Regions from separate parts of the Rhizobium sp. CFBP 13644 genome, predicted to be linked through region 1. Evidence: riboswitches for the same ligand, from Rfam matches in the RefSeq annotation. Region 1 holds a riboswitch; the other holds the start of a gene.
What was found. Region 1 has a riboswitch for S-adenosylmethionine ahead of metA (homoserine O-acetyltransferase MetA). Riboswitches for the same ligand answer to the same signal wherever they lie in the genome.
Positions count from the first base shown of each region.

Region 2: linked by a shared signal. The riboswitch ahead of IFT53_RS03300 (O-succinylhomoserine sulfhydrylase) and the one ahead of metA (homoserine O-acetyltransferase MetA) in region 1 are both predicted to bind S-adenosylmethionine.

Region 1 is NZ_JACYVF010000004.1:196,798-208,272, forward strand. Features, by position in the region: gene pyc (pyruvate carboxylase) at 1-722, shown strand, start outside; gene IFT53_RS13390 (OmpA family protein) at 809-1,471, opposite strand; gene ispG (flavodoxin-dependent (E)-4-hydroxy-3-methylbut-2-enyl-diphosphate synthase) at 1,540-2,790, opposite strand; gene IFT53_RS13400 (MFS transporter) at 2,934-4,127, opposite strand; gene IFT53_RS13405 (DeoR/GlpR family DNA-binding transcription regulator) at 4,124-4,948, opposite strand; gene IFT53_RS13410 (polyprenyl synthetase family protein) at 5,138-6,037, opposite strand; gene mtgA (monofunctional biosynthetic peptidoglycan transglycosylase) at 6,209-6,955, shown strand; gene IFT53_RS13420 (aldose epimerase family protein) at 6,966-7,988, opposite strand; gene metA (homoserine O-acetyltransferase MetA) at 8,059-8,985, opposite strand; SAM riboswitch at 9,065-9,141, opposite strand; gene IFT53_RS13430 (thiamine diphosphokinase) at 9,231-9,881, shown strand; gene IFT53_RS13435 (ATP-binding cassette domain-containing protein) at 9,885-11,475, shown strand, end outside.
Region 2 is NZ_JACYVF010000001.1:699,209-710,683, reverse strand. Features, by position in the region: gene pstB (phosphate ABC transporter ATP-binding protein PstB) at 1-331, shown strand, start outside; gene phoU (phosphate signaling complex protein PhoU) at 424-1,140, shown strand; gene phoB (phosphate regulon transcriptional regulator PhoB) at 1,172-1,855, shown strand; gene IFT53_RS03340 (cold-shock protein) at 2,218-2,427, shown strand; gene IFT53_RS03335 (hypothetical protein) at 2,653-2,874, shown strand; gene IFT53_RS03330 (DUF6481 family protein) at 2,912-3,301, shown strand; gene IFT53_RS03325 (GcrA family cell cycle regulator) at 3,677-4,222, opposite strand; gene IFT53_RS03320 (aspartate aminotransferase family protein) at 4,660-5,856, shown strand; gene argF (ornithine carbamoyltransferase) at 5,915-6,832, shown strand; gene IFT53_RS03310 (Hsp33 family molecular chaperone) at 7,098-8,090, shown strand; gene apaG (Co2+/Mg2+ efflux protein ApaG) at 8,140-8,532, opposite strand; gene IFT53_RS03300 (O-succinylhomoserine sulfhydrylase) at 8,795-9,979, opposite strand; SAM riboswitch at 10,025-10,103, opposite strand; gene IFT53_RS03295 (2'-deoxycytidine 5'-triphosphate deaminase) at 10,179-11,276, shown strand; tRNA gene IFT53_RS03290 (tRNA-Gly) at 11,322-11,392, shown strand.

The sequences.
Region 1 (11,475 bases):
CGGATTCCGTCGTTTCCATGCTGAAGGGTGATCTTGGCCAGTCGCCGGGCGGTTGGCCTCAGGCGCTTCAGAAGAAGGCGCTCAAGGGCGAGGAGCCCTACACCGCACGTCCCGGCTCTCTTCTTGAAGATGCTGATCTGGATGCGGAGCGCAAGGACATCGAAACCAAGCTTGAGCGTCCGGTGGATGACTTCGAGTTTGCGTCCTACCTGATGTATCCCAAGGTCTTCACGGATTTTGCTCTGGCCTCTGATACGTACGGACCTGTGTCGGTCTTGCCGACCCACGCTTATTTCTACGGCATGGAAGATGGCGAAGAGCTGTTTGCCGATATTGAGCGCGGCAAGACCCTCGTCATCGTCAATCAGGCTTCATCGGGCATTGATGATAAGGGCATGGTCACGGTGTTCTTCGAAATCAACGGCCAGCCGCGCCGCATCAAGGTGCCTGATCGTGCCCATGGGGCCACGGGTTCTGCCGTTCGCCGCAAATCTGAACCGGGCAATGCCGCGCATGTCGGCGCACCGATGCCGGGCGTCATTTCCCGCGTCTTTGTCAATCAGGGGCAGGATGTGAAGGCAGGCGACGTGCTGGTGTCTATCGAAGCCATGAAAATGGAAACCGCGCTTCACGCCGAACGTGACGGCAAGGTAGTCGAGGTCCTGGTCAAGCCCGGCGATCAGATCGATGCCAAGGATTTGCTGATCGCTTACGGTGAATAAGCTCTGACTGACCGCTACAAACAAAAAGCCCACCAAATGGTGGGCTTTTTTTTGGAGATATCAGTCGATTGAGACGCTGCGAGAGATCAGTTTTGTGTCAGCGGCGAGATCAGGACTTCGACGCGGCGGTTCTGGGCGCGTCCGTCTGCCGTTGCGTTGGAAGCAACCGGCTGCGATGGGCCAAAGCCCATTGTTGAAATACGGCGCTGATCGACACCGCCACGATCGCCGAGATAGTTTGCAACGGAGGCCGCGCGACGTTCGGACAATTGCTGGTTATGCGCCAGGCTGCCGGTCGAATCGGTATGGCCGTTAATGTCGATATAGGTCTTGCCGAACTTGTTCAGAACGATCGCCACCGAGTTGAGCGTCGGGAAGAATGGCGGGATAACCTGATCCTGATCTGTCGCGAAGGTGACGTTGGACGGCATGTTGAGAACGATGCTATCGCCGCGACGGGTTACCGAAACGCCGGTTCCCTGAAGCTGCTGGCGCAACTCGGATTCCTGATTGTCCATGTAACCGCCGATGGCACCACCGGCCAGCGCGCCAATGCCCGCGCCGATCAAGGCGTTGCGGCCCTTGTTGCCGCCACCGATGGCCAGACCGCCGACTGCACCGGCCAGAGCGCCGATACCGGCACCACCTGCCATGTTGGAAACCTTCTGCTCACCTGTGTAAGGGTCGGTGGTGGTGCAGGCGGAAAGATAGGTTGCGGCAAGCGCAAGAACGACAAACTTCTTGATCATGAATTCCAGTGCTCCGTGAGTTCACGTAAGGTAAGACAGGTAAATTCCGGCATTTTCGCGGTCGAAACCTACTCGGCTGCGTCCTTTTGGCCAAAACGTTTTTCGATATAGTCGATGACAAGCGCCTCGAAATCCTTGGCGATATCAGGTCCGCGCAGGGTCAAGGCTTTTTCGCCATCGATAAAGACGGGAGCGGCGGGGTTTTCGCCGGTGCCGGGCAGCGAAATGCCGATATCGGCATGCTTGCTTTCGCCCGGACCGTTAACGATGCAGCCCATGACAGCGACGTTCAGCGCCTCGACGCCCGGATATTTATCACGCCAGACCGGCATATTCTTGCGCAGATCGTTCTGGATGTTCTGCGCCAGTTCCTGAAACACGGTGGAGGTGGTGCGCCCACAGCCCGGACAGGCCGCAACGACGGGAACGAACTGGCGAAAGCCCATGACCTGCAGAATTTCCTGCGCGACCTGCACTTCGCGGGTGCGGTCTCCGTTTGGCTCCGGCGTCAAGGACACGCGGATCGTATCGCCAATGCCGTGTTGCAGCACGTATCCCATGGCAGCGGAGGAGGCGACGATGCCCTTGGAGCCCATGCCCGCTTCGGTCAGGCCCAGATGCAGCGCGTGGTTGGAGCGTTCCGACAGCATCGAGTAGACGGCGATCAGATCCTGAACCTGGCTGACTTTAGCCGACAGGATGATGCGATTGCGTGGCAAGCCGATTTCTTCGGCAAGCTCTGCGGAAATCAGGGCCGACTGGACGATGGCTTCGCGCGTGACCTGACGGGCCGATAGCGGAAAGCCTTCATCCTTGTTCTTGTCCATCAGCGTGGTCAGGAGTTCCTGATCCAGCGATCCCCAGTTCACGCCGATGCGCACCGGCTTGTCATAGCGGATCGCCATTTCGACGATATCGCCGAACTGCTTGTCCTTCTTGTCCTTGAAGCCGACATTGCCCGGATTGATCCGGTATTTTGCCAATGCTTCGGCGCAAGCCGGGTGATCTGCCAGAAGCTTGTGGCCAATATAATGGAAGTCACCTACCAGCGGCACATCAAGGCCAAGGCGCAAGAGGCGGTCGCGAATTTTTGGAACGGCGGCGGCACTTTCGTCGCGGTCGACGGTGATGCGCACGATTTCGGAACCCGCACGGTAGAGGGCGGCCACCTGCTGCACGGTGGCGTCGATGTCAGCCGTATCCGTATTGGTCATGGATTGCACGACGACTGGCGCGCCGCCACCCACGATCACGCCACCGACATCGACAGCGACCGAGGACCGGCGCGGCTTGGGATCATAATCGGCGTGTGACGTCATGGTTTTCTCGAGCAATTGTGGTTGGTCTGATCATTCAGGTGTAACACGGCGCGAGCCTTGTCAATATCGAAGCGATCAACTCCTCTTTCACCGCAATCATGGCAAAATTGGAGACCAGCCGTCATGAGGGGCAAAGTGCTGTGTCAGTGGTGGTTGCTTGTACCATCGGCGTGGCGGGCTAAGCGGGAGAGAAGCAGAACCACGACATGCAAAACCGGCAGGCCGAGGAAGACGACCGCCAGTCCCGTATGCTCCGCGATGAAGCCGATGGCTGACGGTGCAACGAGAATGCCGGAATATCCCATGGTTGTGACCACCGACAGTGCAATGCCCGGCGCCATTCCCGGCATGTTGCCCGCTGCCGAGAAAGCAATGGGCACCATGTTGGAAATGCCGATGCCAGCAATGGCAAAGCCTGCAATCGCGACGAAGGCATTGGGTGCGAAACCGGCAATCAGCAGGCCCACGATCGATATGGACGAGCAGAATTGCAGGGTGCGCACAGCGCCGAATCGGTCTCGCACCAGATCACCCGCAAAGCGCATGACGGCCATCGTCAGGGAAAAGGCCGCAAAGCCGAAGCCCGACAACGTGACGGATGCGCTGAGTTCGTTGCGCAGGTAGAGCGCGCCCCAGTCCAGAATCGCACCTTCCGGGATCATCGAAAACAGTGCCATGATGCCGATGATCCAGGGGAGTGGGGTCAGCGGCAGGCCACCCTTTGGACGCTCTTCTTCCGGGTGCGGGCGATCCACCAGTACCCGTGGCCATGCGACGGCAAGCATGATGGCTGCAATGATCGTCAGTGCGACGGCGTGGCCGTAAATGCCGGTCATGTTGATCAGCAGGCCGCCCAGACCCGCGCCGAGGAGACCGCCAAGGCTCCAGAAGGCATGGCAGGACGACATGATGGCGCGGCGCATGCTGCGTTCCACCACAACGGCATTGGCATTCATGGCAACATCCATTGCCCCCGTCAGTCCGCCGAACAGAAAGACGGCGATGACACCAGCCCACAAGGCGTTCGCCATTGTGATCAAAAGCAGCGTCGGCACCATGACGAGCGCCACGGCAAGCGTAACGGTTCGCGAACCGAGACGGCCGATCTGGGAGCCTGCGATGGGCATGAAGGACAGGGAGCCAAGGCCGTAGACAAGGATGACGAGGCCGAGTTCGCTTTCGCTGAGCGCAAAGCGCGTGGCGAACTCCGGTATCATCGGTGCCCATGAGCCCATCATGAAGCCATTCATGAGAAACAACAGGGAAACGCCAAGGCGTGTCCTCGTCATATATGGCGTGCGGGTTGTGGGGGATGGATGCGTGGTAGAGCCGGTCATCGGGACTGGTCCTTTGGTGTTTGGATAAATGAAGATACTGGGGAAGACGCGCTGGCCTGGACAGTTTCGACGCCGGTTTTCCTGAGCGTTTCGACCGTTGCCGCGTCAGCATCCGCCTCAAGCACAAGCGTCAGCTTGGATGTCAGCGGGTGCACATGGAATGCCGTGGGGGCTTCGATCTTTTCAGAGGTGATGGCGCAGAGAATTCTCGTGCTGGTTTGACAGGCAAGTCGTTTGAAGACCGCATCCTCGTAAATCTGGGCGGACAATCCTTGGATGAGCGATAGTCCGCAGACGCCGACGATACACAGATCTGGTCTGATGTCTTCCAGCTGCTTGATAGCCGTTGTGTCAATGGCAGCGCCGACAGCCGGATCAACCCTGCCGCCAATGAGAATGAGCTCGACCCCGTTGCGGCCGGTGAGTTCGGCCGCGATGTCAGGTGTGTTGGTGATGATGGTCAATCGCGCATCCGCACTCAGATGCTGCGCAATCGCCAGATTGGTTGAGCCAGCATCGAGAAAGACGGTCATGCCATCCTGCAACAGCGCGGCGGCGGCCTGTCCCATGGCAGCCTTGCGTTCCGTCATCATGGTCATGCGCGTTTTCAGCGGTATCGTGGTGCCTGATATCAGCAGCGCACCGCCATAAACCCGCTCACATTCGCCCCGCGCAGACATTTCGCGCAAATCACGGCGGACAGTGTCCTCGGATACCGCAAATTTCTGCGCCAGTTCCTGCGCAGAAACCCGGCCATGGCGCAGCAATTCCGCGTGAATAAGAGCCTGACGCTCGCCAACAAAGTGATCGGATCTAGACATAGGAAAGCCAACCGGAAGAATCGTGCATAAACACGCATAACCCGGCATTTGCGATTTCTCAAGCGAAATGATGGAGCGCATCTTCCCACCGCGCTGAGCCGATCAGTGGGCGTGTTCAAGATGGCCGGAAAACCGGCCAGGAGTGTATGGGATGTTATGGAGCAGGTGGGCTAAGCGACCACGCGCGTCTCAGCTCTTTCGTTCGGCCACGAACTTTGCGGTTTCGATCAGGGTCTCTCCCGCTTCGCCATAGGGTGCGAGCAGTTCGGCAGCTTCTTCCACCAGTTCCCGCAGCCTCGTTGTGGCCCAGTCGGCGCCGTGCAGGGCCACCAGTGTTCCCTTGCCGCGTGCTGCGTCCTTGCCTGTTGCCTTGCCCATGGTCACGGCATTGGAGGTCAGGTCCAGCAGGTCGTCTGCCAGCTGAAAAGCGAGGCCGATTTTTTCGCCGTAGTGGCGCAGCCTTTCGCGCTCGGCTGTGTCACTGCCCGCGATAATGGCGCCAGCTTCGCAGGCAAAGCGGATCAGCGCGCCGGTTTTCATCGTCTGCAATGTCACGATGCCCGCTTCATCCGGCGGATGCGTCTCGGCATAGAGATCGAGCGCCTGTCCGCCTGCCATGCCGCCAATGCCGGCGGCTCTTGCCAGGGCCAGAACCAGCTGGGCCTTTCGGTCATCCCGCAGTTCCGTCTCGGGCGCGGCGATAATGTCGAAGGCCAGCGTCAGCAGACTATCGCCAGCCAGGATCGCGGTTGCTTCATCGAACTTCTTGTGAACGGTCGGCTGACCCCGTCGCAGGTCATCATCATCCATGGCGGGAAGATCATCATGCACCAGCGAGTAACAATGCAGGCATTCCAGCGCTGCACCCACGCGCAATGCGGCGTGCATGTTTCCGCCGAGAAGCCGGGCTGTCTCGATGACGAGAAAAGGTCGCAGCCGCTTTCCGCCGTTCAACACGCCGTGCCGCATCGCGTCCAGAAGGTTTGCCGGTCGCGTCGTCTCGTCGGTGCGGCTGTCGCCTGACAGCAGTTCGCCCAGCAGGGTTTCGGTTCGTGCCGCATTGTCGCGCAGGCGTGTCTCGAATGTCATTTTGGCCGTTTCCTCAACATATCGGCTGTTTGGCATGGGGGAAAAAGGCTGGCAATCATTTTTGTGGGGCACCGGGGAACTTCGTTATCGTGACTCGCCTTGATGGTGTATGCGGAATATGAAAGGCTCCAAGCGGCAGCCAAATGGGGGACGCCAAGTGGGGGCAGTTTTTTGAGTAGCACGCCGGATATCGAGACGGACGATGAAACGCTTGATGAAAGCGGGAGTAAACCGAAGGTGGATATTCGAAACCTGGTGAGACGCGTCCTTCTTGTTATCCTCGCCTTGCTTGTTTTGCCCTATCTTCTCATTCCGCTTTATGCGCTGCCGTTTGTGCGTCCCGTTTCCACACTCATGCTGGCTGAACTTGTCACGTTTCAGGGCTATGATCGCCGCTGGGTGCCGCTCGAGAAGATCTCGCCACGCCTCGTGCAATCCGTGATGATGTCGGAAGATGGGCAGTTCTGTTCCCATGGCGGCGTGGACTGGAATCAGATGCAGACGGTGGTGAGCAGCGCGCTTGAGGGCGAATCCACACGCGGCGCCAGCACCATACCCATGCAGACCGCAAAGAACCTGTTTTTATGGAACGGTCGTTCCTTTTTGCGCAAGGGGCTGGAATTGCCGCTGGCCGTGGTGTCGGACTTCATCTGGTCAAAAAGGCGGATGATGGAGATTTATCTCAATGTCGCGGAGTGGGGGCCGGGCATTTACGGCATCGAGGCGGCTTCCCAGCACCACTTCAAGGTCTCCGCGTCGAAACTGAGCGCGAGACAGGCAGCGCTTCTTGCGGTCTCGCTGCCCAATCCGATTGATCGCGTTGCCAGCAAACCCGGCCGGGGCATGCAAAGGCTGGCCGGGCTGATCGAAAGGCGCGCCCGCGGTTCGGGCGCTTATGTCGGCTGCGTGCTGGACTGAACTAAACCGCTCAGCCTTTCTTGAAAATATAGTCGGTTTCCTGCACCAGCGTCTCGCCGGGGCGCAGAATGCCGTTTGGAAAACCGTCATGGTTGACGGCATCCGGCCATATCTGGGTTTCCAGGCAAAAACCGGCAAAGGGTCCGTAGTGACGACCATCCAGCCCCGGCACAGCCGCATTCAGCTTGAAGCCTGAATAGAGTTGCACACCGGGTTCCGTCGTTGCCACGTCCAGCGTGATATTGGAGGCGGGCGCGTAAACCCGTGCGACATGTCGCTTGGCGACACGTTCCGGCGACAGGCAGAAATTGTGGTCGTAAAGAACCTGCTCGCCATCCTTCATATGCTTCATGGGCAAGGATGAGCGAAGGTCGAATTCGGTGCCATCAACGGCGCGGATTTCGCCCGTCGGTATCTGGCGCTCATCCGTCGGCAAATAGTGGTCGGCGGCGATCGCTATTTCATGCCCCAATGCGGTTTCAGCGCCATCCAGATTGAAATAGGTGTGCTGGCAGACATTGGCGATGGTCGGATGGTCGGTTGTTGTTTCGTAGACAACCGATAGCACGCCGCCATCGCGGATGGTGTAGGTGGCGCGCACGGTGCAATTGCCGGAATAGCCCGCGCGGCCATCGGGATCGACAATCTGCAGCACGACATGGTTCTGCCCATGCTCCATGATCATCCAGTTGCGCTTGCCGATATTGTCGCTGCCGCCGTGGAGGTGCGTGACGCCCTTTTCATTGAGTTCCAGCTGATAGGCCGTTCCATCGATCTTGAATTTGCCATCGCCGATGCGGTTGGCATTGCGGCCCGGCGTTGCACCAAAATAGGAAGAGTATTTCGGGTAGTCGTCGAAATTGTCGAAACCCAGCACCAGTGCGGGCTGGTGCCCATCAAGACGCAGGTCCTGAATGACTGCGCCCCAGGTCATGACCTTCGCCGTCAGGCCGCCTGCGGAAATCGTGACACGCTCGACCTTCTCACCCTTGGCGGTGAAACCAAAATCTTCCCGTGCGCCAGCTTCGCTCATCGTGTCACTCTCCCGATCCATCAACAGGGCCGGACGTTGCTTTATTTTCAACGCCCGCGCAATTGCAGAATTATGGTTTGTCACTACCGATATCTGCCAGATCATATGGCGTCGTCTGATAGATCTCGTTGATCCAGTTGCCGAAAAACAGATGGGCATGGCTGCGCCAGCGGTTCAGCGGCGTCAGATCAGGATCATTATGCGGGAAGTAATTATGCGGCACCTTGATGGGCACCCCCGCATTCACATCACGGAAATATTCTTCCGACAGTGATGTGGAATCATATTCGACATGGTTGAACATATAGAGACGCTTGCCCTTGCGCTCATGCACAAGGCAGACGCCCATTTCCTCTGACTCCATCAGGATTTCCAGATCGGGGTGCTTTTCGATGTCTGCACGGCGAACCTCCGTCCAGCGGGAGACGGGCACCTGAAAATCATCGGAGAAGCCGCTGAGATAGATGGATGAAGGGCACAGGTTGCGGTGGCGGAACACCCCGAATGCCTTTTCCTTCAGCTCATGCTTGGGAATGCCGTGGAAGTGGTAGATGGCCGCCATCGCGCCCCAGCACACATTGAGCGTGGAGTGAACATTGGTCTGCGTCCAATCCAGGATTTGACGCATCTCGTTCCAATAGGTCACGTCCTCGTAGTTCAGCGTTTCCACTGGCGCGCCGGTGATGATGAAGCCATCGAACTTGCGGTGACGGACCTCCTCCCATGTTTCGTAAAAGGAGAGGAGATGTTCTTCCGGCGTGTTCTTGGCGCGGTGTCCGCCAATGCGCACGAGCGACAGCTGCACCTGAAGCGGGGATGCACCCACCAACCGCGCCATCTGAATTTCGGTCTTGATCTTGTTCGGCATGAGATTGAGGAGGCCGATCTGAAGCGGGCGGATATCCTGACGGATCGCCGCCGTTTCCGTCATCACCCTCACGCCCTCTTGCACGAGGGTTTCGAAGGCGGGAAGCGTATCGGGTATCTTGATCGGCATCTCGAACTCTCACTTTCCTGGCAGCGCAGGCCTAGAAAACAAAAAAACCGGCAACGAAATCGCAGCCGGTCCTCGGAAATTGCCTATTTCCTCGACCATTTAGCAACTTCTTTAAAGTGGCCGCAAGCCGGTCGGCAAATCACCACTGGCAGGTGTCATAATCCTGTCTGGCTTAAAAATCAATATCGCAGCCCTGTCCGCGTTTGTGCCTTTCCTTATAGGCCCGTTCCGGGCTATGGCAGGGCATGAGTTCGGCACCCTTCACCATTCTGCTTGGCGGAAACATCACCGTCACGGATCGCTTGCAAAAGGCGGTGGCCGGTACGCGTGCGATTGCGGCAGATAGCGGTATGCGCCACGCCGCCCCGCTGGGGCTGACGCCGGAGCTATGGGTCGGCGATTTCGATTCGTCCGATGCCGATCTGATGTCCCAATGGCAAAATGTCCCGCAACAGCCGTTTCCGGCTGCAAAGGGCGTGACGGATGGCGAGATTGCTGTTTCTGAGGCCCTGTCTCGTGGCGCAAACCGGCTGGTTCTGGTCGGTGCTCTGGCTGGCGAAAGATCCGATCATGCGCTGTTTCACCTGCTTTACGCCGTGTCACTGGCAGAGCGCGGTTTTGACGTCATCCTGACATCGGGGACGGAGGAAGCCTATCCTCTGCTTAGCGGTGACCTCTCCATCGATCTGCCTGCCCGTTCCCTGTTCTCCATTGCAGGTTTTACCGCGCTGGAGGGGCTGGATATCGACAATGCACGCTATCCTCTTGAAGACTTTGCGCTTGCCTTCGGCTCGTCGCGCACTATTTCCAATGTGGCGGAGGGCGCTTTGCGGCTTCGCCTTGAAAGCGGCAAAGCCATTGTGCTTGCCCGTCCCTATGACTTGACCGGAGCCTGAAACGTGGCACCCCCTATTTTAAAACTCGATGATATCAAGCTGACCTTTGGCGTTAATCCGCTGCTGGATGGTGCAAACCTGCAAGTTGAGCCCGGAGATCGCATCTGCCTCGTCGGCCGCAACGGCTCTGGCAAATCCACGCTTATGAAAATTGCAGCCGGTCTGGTCGAGGCGCAGTCCGGGGAGGTGTTCCGGCACCCGTCCGCCACCATCCGCTATCTGGAACAGGCACCGGATTTTGAAGGTTTTGAGACGGTGCAGGCCTATGCCGAAGCCGGGTTGGGGCCGGGCGATGACGCCTACCGCGTGACCTATCTTCTGGAACATTTGGGGCTGACGGGGCTTGAGCGTCCATCCAGCCTGTCCGGCGGCGAAGCGCGACGCGCCGCACTGGTGCGCGTCATGGCGCCGGAGCCCGACATTTTGATGCTCGATGAGCCGACCAACCATCTCGACCTGCCAACCATCGAATGGTTGGAAGGCGAGTTGCAGCAGACGCGCAGCGCGCTCGTTCTGATTTCCCATGACCGTCGCTTTCTCGAAAAGGTCTCCACAGCCACCGTCTGGCTGGATCGCGGCCAGTCGCGCCGTCTCAGCCGGGGCTTCGCCCATTTCGAGGAATGGCGTGACAAGGTGCTGGAAGAAGAAGAGCTGGAACAGCACAAGCTCGGCAAAGCCATCGAGCGCGAAGAACACTGGATGCGCTACGGCGTGACCGCCCGGCGCAAGCGCAATATGCGCCGCGTGGGAGAGTTGCGCGATATGCGCGCCGCCTATCGCGGTCACAACGGCCCGCAGGGTACCGTGCAGGCAACTGCCGCTGAAGGGCGCGAGTCCGGCAAGCTGGTGGTCGAGGCTGACGCGATTACAAAATCCTATGGCGATCGCACCATCGTTGCACCATTTTCCCTGCGCGTCCATCGTGGCGATTGCATTGGCTTCGTGGGACCGAACGGTGCGGGCAAGACGACGCTTTTGAAGATGTTGACGGGTCAGCTGGAGCCGGATAGCGGCACCGTCAAGCTTGGCACCAAGCTGGAAATTGCCACGCTCGACCAGAAGCGCGAGGACCTCAACCTCGAGGACACGCTCGCTCACTACCTGACCGATGGGCGGGGCGAGAACCTGCTGGTCAATGGTGAGGTGAAGCACGTCACCGGCTATATGAAGGATTTTCTGTTCCAGCCTGAACAGGCCCGCACGCCCATCCGCAGGCTTTCGGGTGGCGAGCGCGCGCGTCTGATGCTAGCGCGCATTCTGGCAAAGCCGACTAACCTTCTGATCCTCGACGAGCCGACCAACGATCTCGATATTGAAACGCTGGATCTGCTGCAGGAAATCGTTGCCGGCTTTTCCGGAACGGTCATCCTTGTCAGCCATGACCGCGACTTTCTCGATCGCACCGTTACATCGACGATTGCGCCTGCCAATCCCGAAGCGCCAGATGGCCGGTGGATTGAATATGCCGGTGGCTACTCGGATATGATGGCGCAGCGCAAGGGCGCGTCTGACGAGAAGAAGAAGGCGGAGAAGCAGGAAAAGAGCAAAGCATCCGCCTCATCATCCGGTGACACCGGCAAGGCGAAATTGAAGC
Region 2 (11,475 bases), on a different contig from region 1:
CGAATCCGGTACCGGCCTGTCCGGCGGTCAGCAGCAGCGTCTGTGCATTGCCCGCGCCATCGCCGTTTCGCCTGAAGTCATTCTGATGGACGAGCCCTGCTCGGCTCTTGACCCCATCGCAACGGCAAAGGTCGAGGAGCTGATCCACGAGCTGCGCAGCAACTTCACGATCGTCATCGTGACGCACTCCATGCAGCAGGCGGCGCGTGTGTCTCAGCGCACGGCCATGTTCCACCTCGGCCATCTGGTTGAGGAAAACGATACCGACAAGATGTTCACCAACCCGGATGACCAGCGCACACAGGACTATATCATGGGTCGCTTCGGCTGATCCTGCCCTCTGTCGTGTCATAGCATCCACGCCACCCCGCCTGAGCCTTCGAGCGCTTGGCGGGTGGCGTCATCTAACTGGAGAATTCGAACATGCCGACACCAAACCATATCATGTCCGCCTATGATGACGAGCTGAAGTTCCTGACCCGCCGGATCGCCGAAATGGGTGGCCTTGCCGAACAGATGTGCGCCGACGCTGTGCGTGCGCTGGTCAATTCGGACTCGGCCCTGGCGCAGAAGGTCATCTCTGACGACACCATTCTCGATCACGCCGAGCGCGAAATCGGCGACAAGGCGATCGTGACCATTGCCAAGCGCCAGCCCATGGCTGCCGACCTTCGCGAAGTTATCGGCACGCTGCGCATCGCCGCTGACCTAGAGCGCGTTGGCGACCTTGGCAAGAACACAGCCAAGCGCGTTCTCGCTGTTGCCGGCACAGGCGTTCCACGCAAGCTGGCCCGTGGCATCGAGCATCTCTCCGAGCTTGCTCTGGTTCAGCTCAAGGAAGTTCTGGATGTCTATTCGACCCGTTCGGTTGAAAAGGCGCAGGCCATCCGCGAACGTGACGAGGAAATCGACGCGATGTACACATCGCTGTTCCGCGAATTGCTGACCTACATGATGGAAGATCCGCGCAACATCACCACCTGCACGCATCTTCTGTTCTGCGCCAAGAACATCGAGCGCATTGGTGACCACGCGACCAACATCGCTGAAACCATCTACTACATGGCCACTGGCAGCCAGCCTGAAGGCGAACGCCCGAAGGACGATAGTTCCAACACGCTCGGTGCCGTAACTGAGTGAATTCTCTAAACGACTGGCGGAGTCTCTAGCCATGGTGCCCAAAATCGCAGTTGTCGAAGATGAAGAAGCCTTGAGCGTTCTTCTTCGCTACAATCTGGAATCCGAAGGTTACGACGTGGATACCATTCCACGGGGTGACGAAGCGGAAATCCGCTTGCAGGAACGCACGCCGGATCTGCTGATCCTCGACTGGATGCTTCCAGGCGTCTCCGGCATCGAGCTTTGCCGTCGTCTGAGAATGCGCCCGGAAACCGAGCGACTGCCGATCATCATGTTGACGGCACGTGGCGAAGAAAGCGAGCGCGTGCGTGGTTTGGCCACGGGTGCGGATGACTATGTCGTCAAGCCGTTTTCCACGCCTGAGCTGATGGCACGGGTTAAGGCAATGTTGCGCCGCGCCCGGCCGGAGGTTCTGTCCTCCGTGCTGAAATGCGGTGATATCGAGCTGGATCGCGAAACGCATCGTGTTCACCGCAAGGCCCGTGAAGTGCGGCTTGGACCAACCGAGTTTCGTCTTCTCGAGTTCCTCATGGTGTCACCCGGCCGCGTTTTCTCGCGCTCCCAGCTTCTCGATGGCGTCTGGGGTCACGATATCTATGTGGATGAGCGCACGGTGGACGTCCATGTCGGGCGCCTGCGCAAGGCACTCAACTTCTCCAGCATGCAGGATGTGATCCGTACCGTGCGCGGCGCCGGATATTCCATGGAAGCCTGACCAACGCACCGGGGCTGAAACGTCTCCCGTATGGTCTCAAAATCTCATGCACCGCTCCCAAAAGGGGCGGTGTTTTGCATTTGGCATAATGGATATCAATGCGTTAGCGCCGCTAGAAGCCGCCAGCAACCGGCGTGACCTGCACAGCTTCTGAGTGTTGATTTTAAGTTTCTGTAATTTAAAGTTTGACTCAGTGGCCAGAAGGCTCTATGTATTGGTCATCGATCTTTTGCTTGCTGAGCTTTGGTTACCGCGCGATTAGCACCGCGCTTTGAACTAACCCTTCCTTTCAAAAAAATCGCTACACCGCACACAGGACTCACGTTCTGTGACTTATAACTTATGCTTTGAAAGGGTTCATTATGACCACAGGCACAGTAAAATGGTTTAACTCCACCAAGGGCTTCGGCTTCATTCAGCCAGACAACGGCGGCGCCGATGCATTCGTGCACATTTCCGCTGTTGAGCGTGCAGGCATGCGCGAAATCGTAGAAGGCCAGAAGCTTTCCTACGATCTCGAGCGGGACAACAAGTCCGGCAAGATGTCTGCCTGCAATCTCCAGGCTGCTTAATACGGGTATCGACTTTCCTTTGACCACGGATGTACTGGCATTGTCGAAAGTTTGAGACCACCGAGGTCAGGCATGTTGCCTGGCCTTTTTTTATGCCGCAAGTCGGCCACATGCTTGGACGTATTGCATTCTTATATGCAAGAATACGCTTCGAGCCGTGAATGCGTATCGCTCTATCCATAAATCGATTCCGGTTTTCAGTGCGATGCGATAGGAGAAAATTCCATGTCAGACGCTCACAGCAAATCCCGCAAGCAGGCCGAAATTGCTTTCGGAGCGACGCAATCGCAGTTCTTTGCCCGCGGCAAAGCGGTCGATGAGTTGAACTCGATTGCGAGCGCCCGTGATGAAAAGACCCTCAGGCTGCGGGAAGCGCGTCTTGCGAAAGAACTGGAAGACAGCTTGAAGCCCGCAGTTATCCCAACCAAACGCGCCAAAAAAACCTGATCCCTGATCGGTATGACGCATCAACTGGAATAGAGATTTGAGAAACACTCGAAATATCAAGAATAACGAAGTTTCCGAACGTCGCGGCGCTGCTGCCGAGGCAAAGGCCGCTCTTTTGAAGGCCTATCGCGAAGCCAAGGAAGCCGCGGCTCCCACGCTCGAAGCCAAGCAGGCCGAGCAGATTGCCGTTGCCGAAGCCCGCAGAGCCCGCCAGGCCGAGCGTGACCAGCAGAAGCGCGAAGAAAAATTGCGCCTGGAAGAAGAGGCCGCGCAACGCGCAGCTGAACTCGAAGCTGCTGCAAACGCTGAAGAAAATGAGCGCAAGGCGGCCGAAAAAAATCGTATTGCTCGCGTCGTCGAAGACGAAGCAGCCCGCAAGGCAGAACGCGATCGTCGCTATGCCAACCGCAAGGCCCGCCAGGGCTAAGCTTGAAGCCATGATCCTGCAGCCGTTCAATCGAAGGGCTGCGATCATCCGCTGCGAATGCTGCGCGGAGTGCGAAAGCCCAAGAGGCGCTTCGCACCCTTGCCGCGTATGGGATCAGCCATGCCGCCGCTTTTCGCTGCAGCGCCGCATGATCCCGAGGCTCTGAATGGCGCGACTTGCCGTCGCTCTTGCGGCTCCAGAGTCCCCTTACCGGTACGCCGGTTCAATCCCCGATGACAAACTGACAAGTCAATCGCCATCTCCTTGGTGACGCCTTCGCCTGTGCATGTTTGCGCTGTCCAAGCCGAAAAAATCGCAACAAAAAAGCGGGCCAAAGACCCGCTCATTTTATTGCGTCGAACTGGATGCGAAGCCTTAGGCTCTGCGGCGTTCGCTTACTGGCTGGTAAGCGAGCTTTGCGTGGAAGCGGCAATACGGCGAGGATTCAGAAGCATCACAACCGCAGAAGTGGAAGTCGTCCTTCAGAGGGTCGCCAACTGGCCACTTGCAGGTGCGTTCCGTCAGTTCCGTCAGCGTCAGGCGCAGCGATGTCGGCAGCGTGGAATTGCTGACCGGCACATATTCAAGAATCCGTGGTGCATCCGTCTCCGCATCGTCCTTCTGGACGTTTGCGTCTGCGGCGCGTGTATTGGCGCGGGCAGGGGCAACGCGGCCCTGGAAAGTGGCAGCGCGGGGTGCCGCAGCAGAGGGTGCAGTTGTCGCTGCCGGACGCTTTGCAGCGGGACGCGCGGTTGCAACCGTGCCGCCAGCCTTGGCGCGGCCAGGAAGGTTCAAGCGGTGGACTTTGCCGATGACGGCGTTGCGGCTGACGCCTCCGAGCTGGGCGGCAATCTGGCTGGCGCTGAGGCCTTCAGACCACAGTCGTTTCAGTCTTTCGACCCGTTCATCAGTCCAGTTCATGCCGTGTCTCCGCTGGTCGCGAAGGCAGAATCATTCTGCTATGCCGTGGAGTGAACCACGCGCAGAGTATCCGCCAGATTGTAGGTGACTAGGTCCGCCGCTTGCGATCTAGTAATTGAGAGTTAACCTAATCGTCGGCAGACTCCGTGACAAGAGTCGGGAGAATCATCTGGAATCGATTTTCCGGTTTTCCCCAACTTGCTGTGTTTGTGAGTCAGAAAAGCAACACCTAGTGTGCTTCATATCAGCCCCTACCACAGCTTGAGAATGCCTGAAAATGAGGACATTTGTTGACATCCTCAGGCGAAGTGACAATAGTGCCCTCGCAGTAAGAGGATACCCCAAGCCGCCGCGAGGCGGCATTTTTGATTTTCAGGCACGGGATAACCGGTAAGACCCATTGACAGCGCTGTTCGAGCGCAAGGAGTGAGACAGCCATGGCCGACACAGCGCCATTGTTCGATACGTTTTCCAGAGCACCCTTGCGGTTTGAGCGAGGAGAGGGCGTTTGGCTCATCACCGAGACCGGCGAACGATATCTGGACTTCGGTGCGGGCGTGGCCGTCACATCGGTTGGCCACAGCCATCCGCACTTGGTCGAAGCACTGAAAGGTCAGGTCGAGAAGGTCTGGCACCTATCCAATCTCTATGAGATTGCCGGTCAGGAAACGCTGGCCAAGCGGCTGACGGATGCAACTTTTGCGGACAAGGTGTTCTTCACCAATTCGGGTGCGGAATCCTTGGAATGCGCGATCAAGACGGCGCGTCGCTACCACTACACCCACGGCCATCCCGAAAAATTCCGCGTCATCACCTTCGAAGGCGCGTTCCACGGACGCACGCTGGCGACCATCGCGGCTGGCGGGCAGCAAAAATACATCGAGGGTTTCGGACCAAAGGTTGAAGGCTTCGATCAGGTGCCGTTCAACGATCTGGACGCCCTGAAGGCTGCCATCGGGCCGGAAACGGCTGCCCTGCTGATCGAGCCCATTCAGGGTGAGGGCGGTGTTCGCCCCGTTGCCCCTGAGTTCCTGCGTTCCCTGCGCGCTTTGTGCGAAGAGCACGGCCTGCTGTTGATCTACGATGAGGTGCAGACAGGCGTTGGACGCACAGGCAAGTTCTTTGCCTATGAATGGTCCGGCGTATCGCCTGATATCATGGCCGTGGCCAAGGGCATTGGCGGCGGCTTTCCGTTCGGCGCCTGCCTTGCAACGGCGGAAGCTGCATCCGGCATGACGGCTGGCGTTCACGGCACGACCTATGGCGGCAATCCGCTGGCGATGGCCTGCGGAAATGCGGTGCTGGATATCATTCTGGCCGATGGTTTCCTCGAGCATGTGCGCGATGTCACATTGATATTCCGCCAGGGACTGGCTTCGTTGAAGGATCGCTACCCCGACGTGATCGAGGAGATCCGAGGCGAGGGGCTGCTGATCGGTATCAAGGCGAAGATGCCATCGTCCGAACTGTTGCACGCCATCCGCGCCGAGCATCTTCTGGGTGTTCCAGCAGGTGACAACGTCATTCGTATCCTGCCGCCGCTTGTGGTCACGGCTGAAGAAGCGCGTGAAGGATTGGCCCGGATTGAACGTGCGGCAGAAAGCCTCACGACGAAAATCGCAAAAAGCGCCTGAATGCGCATAGTGAGGTGCGCGCCCAAGGCGCCACCTCCATCGATGGGACTGTATTGAAATGGCATCAGCAAAGCATTTTCTAGACCTTTCGGCCGTCGGCTCTGAGGACCTGCGGGTCATTCTGGATGACGCGCGCGCACGCAAGATTGCGACCAAGAACGGCACGGCGGAAAAGCCGCTGGCTGGCAAGATGCTGGCGATGATTTTCGAGAAACCATCCACCCGTACCCGCGTTTCCTTCGATGTCGGCATGCGCCAGCTGGGCGGCGAGACGCTGTTCCTCTCCGGCACGGAAATGCAGCTTGGCCGCGCTGAAACCATTGGCGATACGGCAAAGGTTCTGTCGCGCTACGTCGATGCCATCATGATCCGCACAACAGACCATTCGCGTCTGCTGGAGCTTGCCGAACATGCGACCGTGCCTGTTATCAATGGTCTCACGGATGATACGCATCCCTGCCAGATCATGGCGGATATCCTGACCTTTGAAGAGCATCGCGGCCCGATCAAGGGCAAAACCATTGCCTGGACGGGTGATGGCAACAACGTGCTGCATTCGCTGGTGGAAGGTGCTGCCCGCTTTGGCTACCGCATGAACATGGCCGTGCCTATGGGGTCTGAACCCCATGACCGGTTCATGAACTGGGCGCGCAACAATGGCGGCGAAGTGAAACTGTATCATGATGCGCAGCGCGCCGTCGAAGGTGCCGATTGCGTCATCACCGATACCTGGGTCTCCATGAACCAGGAGCACAAGGCGCGCGGCCACAACATTTTCCAGCCCTATCAGGTCAATGCCGCGCTGATGGGCAAGGCCAATGAGAATGCACTGTTCATGCACTGCCTGCCTGCCCACCGCGGCGAAGAGGTGACCGACGACGTTATCGATGGCCCGCAGTCTGTGGTGTTCGATGAGGCAGAAAACCGTCTGCACGCGCAAAAGGCCATCATTGCCTGGTGCATGGGCGTCATCTGATCTGACCGGGTGCCGTTGAGGCAAGCCATGCGGGGTGCTTGAATATCCGGCATGGCTTCCCATTTGTAGCACCAAGCACGTGCTGCCGGACTTCATCGGCAGCTTTCATCAATGTTTCACCGCAATACCCGGCCGGACGTGGTTCCGTTTTCACCTCCGCCGGTTTATCTATGCGGTAACAGCATCATGCCCGCTGGCCAGTTTCGCCCGCCGCCTTATCTGGCGGTGTGGCTGTGCGCAGTTGAGGCACCAAGGAGTAAGTGATATGGCAGATGTGACGGTCGATCTGGACACCCTCGAATTCGCTGGCGACGACAAGGTCGTTCCCTTTCAGGTGGGAGGGCTGGATGTGCGCGGCCGTGCCGTGCAGGTTGGGCCGCTGCTGAACGCTATTCTGGACCGGCATGAATATCCTCCGGTTGTCGCCCGCCTGCTGGCGGAAGCGGTGGTGTTGACCGCGCTGATTGGCACATCGCTGAAGTTTTCCGGCAAGCTCACGGTCCAGACCAAGAGCGATGGCCCGGTGGACCTGCTGGTTGCCGATTTTACCGCGCCTCAGAACATGCGCGCCTATGCCCGTTTCGATGAGGAGCGGCTGGCGCAGGCGACGGCTGAAGGAAAGACATCGCCGGAACAGCTGCTGGGTGCGGGTATTCTCGCCTTCACCATTGATCAGGGCGTCGGCATGCAGCCCTATCAGGGCATCGTTCCGCTGGATGGTTCGACACTCGAAGAAATCGCAGGCGTCTATTTCCGCCAGTCGGAGCAATTGCCCACCCGCGTGCGGCTGGGCGTTGCCGAATTGTTCGATCGTGACGAGGAAGGCAAGCCCCGTCACGGCTGGCGTGCCGGTGGCCTCATCGCGCAATTCCTGCCGCAGGCACCAGAGCGTCTGCGCCAGCGGGATCTACACGGCGGCGATGGCGATGAGAACATTGTCGATTATGCCGTAGACGATGCCTGGAATGAAGCGGTTGCCCTGATCGACACTGTTGATACCGATGAGCTGACCGATCCGCAGGTGCCAGCGGAAAAGCTGCTTTATCGCCTGTTTCACGAGCAGGGCGTGCGGGTTTACGATCCGCAGCTGATCCTTGATCGCTGCAACTGCTCTCGTGACAAGATCAAGGGTGTTCTCTCAGGCTTCTCAGCCGACGAGATCCGCGACAGCCAGGAAGACGGCGTTATTTCCGTCACCTGCGAGTTCTGCTCCACCACCTACCGCTATCAGGTAGATGAGCTTGAGGCTGCGGAGTGACAATGGCAGGCCGGATCTGAAAGGTCCGGCCGAATGCCGTTTAAGGTGCTTAGTTCAGCACGCGCATCAGCCCCGGGCTATCCAGCGAAAATGCCGGGATGGCCACGGTGAACACTTCTCCCGTGTCAGACTGCATCTCGTAATGGCCGAACATCATGCCGGATGGCGTATCCAGCGGGCAGCCGGATGAATATTCGTAAGTGCCACCGGGCTCCAAATGCGGCTGCTCGCCAATGACGCCGGGGCCGGACACTTCATCCACCTGCCCATTTTCATCGGTGATATGCCAATAGCGGTTTACCAGCGTCACGCCGATCTCGGAATTGTTGGAAATCACAACGGTGTAGCCCCAGACATATCGGCTGTCAGCCGGGTCGGACTGCTCTTCAAGATAATAGGGGTCGACTGTGACCTCGATATCTCTTGTTAGCGCACGGTACATTACGGGACCTTAAGTAATTGGTTGTCCAGACATTCTACACTACAGGCGACGCCTATCGTCAATAAACCGTAAGGCGATATTAGCGTGGCAGCCCAAAACAATGCACGTTTCGGCTGGCATGGATTGCTCCAAGGGCTCATTTCGGTGGTTAAGTGTAACAGGTCTGGAACGAAGATGTTCCTTGTTTCAATGGCGTCAAATCGATCTGAAGGCGATCGCCATGGCAAACGGCCCGGTCGCAATGCCGGGCCATCTGGGTTTCTCAGGCGGAAACTGCAGCGATTGCCGCCGCAAAATCTTCCAGCAGATCATCGGTATCTTCAATACCGCAGGAAAGGCGCAGCGTGCCACCGGACATGCCGAGTTCGGCGCGCGCCTCATCCGTCAGGTTCTTGTGTGTGGTCGTGGCGGGGTGGGTAATCAGGCTCTTAGCATCGCCCAGATTGTTGGAAATCTTGACGATTTCAAGCGCGTTCTGCAACTTGAATGCCGCCTCCTTGCCACCCTTCAGCTCAAAGCAAACCAGCGTCGAGCCGCCAGTCATCTGCTTGGCAATGATATCGGCCTGCGGATGGTCTGCACGGCCGGGATAGATGACCTTGGCGACCTTGTTCTGCTCGGCCAGAAAATCAGCAATCTTCGCAGCGTTCGCCGTCTGCTGGCGCACGCGCAGCGGCAGGGTCTCGATGCCTTTCAGCAGCGTCCATGCGTTGAACGGAGACATGGCCGGGCCGGTGTGGCGGAAGTAATCCTGAAGCTCTTCCTCGATCCACTTCTTGTCGGACAAAACAACACCGCCAAGGCAGCGTCCCTGACCGTCAATATGCTTGGTTGCCGAGTAGACGACGATATGCGCGCCCAGCTCCAGCGGCTTCTGAAAAAGCGGGGTGGCAAACACGTTATCGACCAGCAATTTGGCGCCAATCTGGTTTGCAAGCTTCGCAACGCCTGCAATATCAATGACTTCGAGCGTGGGGTTGGTGGGGCTTTCGAGGAAGAACAGCTTCGTGTTTGGCTGTATCGCCTTTTCCCAGTTGGCAAGATCGCGTCCGTCCACCAGGGTGCATTCGATGCCGTAGCGCGGTGCAAGCGTTTCGACAACCCAGCGGCAGGAACCGAACAGGGCGCGGGCAGCAACGATGTGATCGCCGGCCTTCAACTGGCACAGAATGGCAGCGCTGACAGCGGCCATGCCGGATGCCGTGGCGCGCGCATCTTCGGCACCTTCCAGAAGGCACATGCGCTTTTCGAACATGTCATTGGTTGGGCTGGCGTAGCGGGCGTAGATGAAGCCCTCCGTCTCGCCCTTGAAGCGCGCCTCGGCGGCTTCGGAATTTTCATAGACAAAGCCTTGCGTCAGGTAGATGGCTTCGGATGTCTCGCCATATGCCGACCGCAGGGTGCCGCCGTGTACCAGCTGTGTTGCCGGGCGCCATTTCTTGCTCATGTCATCACCTTACAAACAAAAAAACCGGTCGCAATAGCGGACCGGTTACAAGCGCACCCGGTCTTTTTAGCCATTTGTTTAACGTGGCTGCAAGCCGACCGGCCAAATCACCACGGGATAAGGTTGCCATAACTCTGTTAACGACTTGCGTCAATGGTTGGCTTTTGGTTTTGTCGCCATGAAAAGGGATGATGAAAAGATGACGAGAACGACGGGCATATTGGCAGATGGCGCTATCCGGGACCTGTTCGCATCCGGCCAGTTGGCCAGCGAACGGCCGCTGGATGAAGACCAGGTACAGCCCGCCAGCCTCGATCTTCGTCTCGGCGCGAAGGCCTATCGCGTGCGCGCCAGCTTCATGCCCGGCCCCTCCACGAAAGTCATCGAAAAGCTGACCCGGCTCAGCCTGCACGAGATTGATCTGCGCGAAGGTGCGGTTCTGGAAACCGGCTGCGTCTACATCGTGCCCCTGATGGAGGCGCTGGCGCTTCCGGCTGACATGGCAGCGTCTGCCAACCCGAAAAGCTCGACCGGACGCCTCGATATCTTCACCCGCGTCATCACCGATTATGCGCAGGAATTCGACAAGATCCCGGCAGGCTACACGGGTCCGCTCTACCTCGAAATCAGCCCGCGCACATTCCCCATCGTCGTGCGCCAGGGCTCACGCCTGTCGCAGATCCGCTTTCGCATCGGCCATGCCTTGCTAGCGGAAACGCAGTTGCTGGCGCTGCATGAAAGCGAAACGCTGGTCGCCAGCGAAACGCCCAATGTCTCCGGCGGCGGTATTGCGCTGTCCATCGACCTTGAAGGCTTCGGTGAAACGGGCCTGATCGGCTATCGCGGCAAGCACCACACGGCGGTGGTGGATGTCGACCAGAAGGCCGCCCATGATGTGCTGGATTTCTGGGAGCCGATCTATTCCAGAGGCCGCGCCGAGCTCATCCTCGATCCCGATGAATTCTACATCCTCGTCTCGCGCGAAGCCGTTCATGTGCCACCGCTCTATGCCGCCGAGATGACCCCCTATGACCCGCTAGTCGGTGAATTTCGCGTGCACTATGCCGGCTTCTTCGACCCCGGATTCGGCCACGCGAGCGCAGGCGGCACAGGCAGCCGCGCCGTGCTAGAAGTCAGAAGCCACGAAGTCCCCTTCATTCTCGAACACGGCCAGATCGTCGGCCGTCTGGTCTATGAGCACATGCTGACAAGACCCGAAGGCCTCTACGGCACAGGCCTCGGCTCCAACTATCAGGCCCAGGGCCTCAAGCTCTCAAAACACTTCAAGGCACAGTAGCCTCCTTCTTGACAGGGCCGCCGAACTGCCCGAAGTTTCAACTGCGCGGGTGTAGCTCAATGGTAGAGCAGCAGCTTCCCAAGCTGAATACGAGGGTTCGATTCCCTTCACCCGCTCCGGCGACCTTTCTAACAAGATCAACTAAGTCCAATAAACGCTGATCTTTCAGCGTTTTTGCCTCGCGCGCGCGTAACGGCGT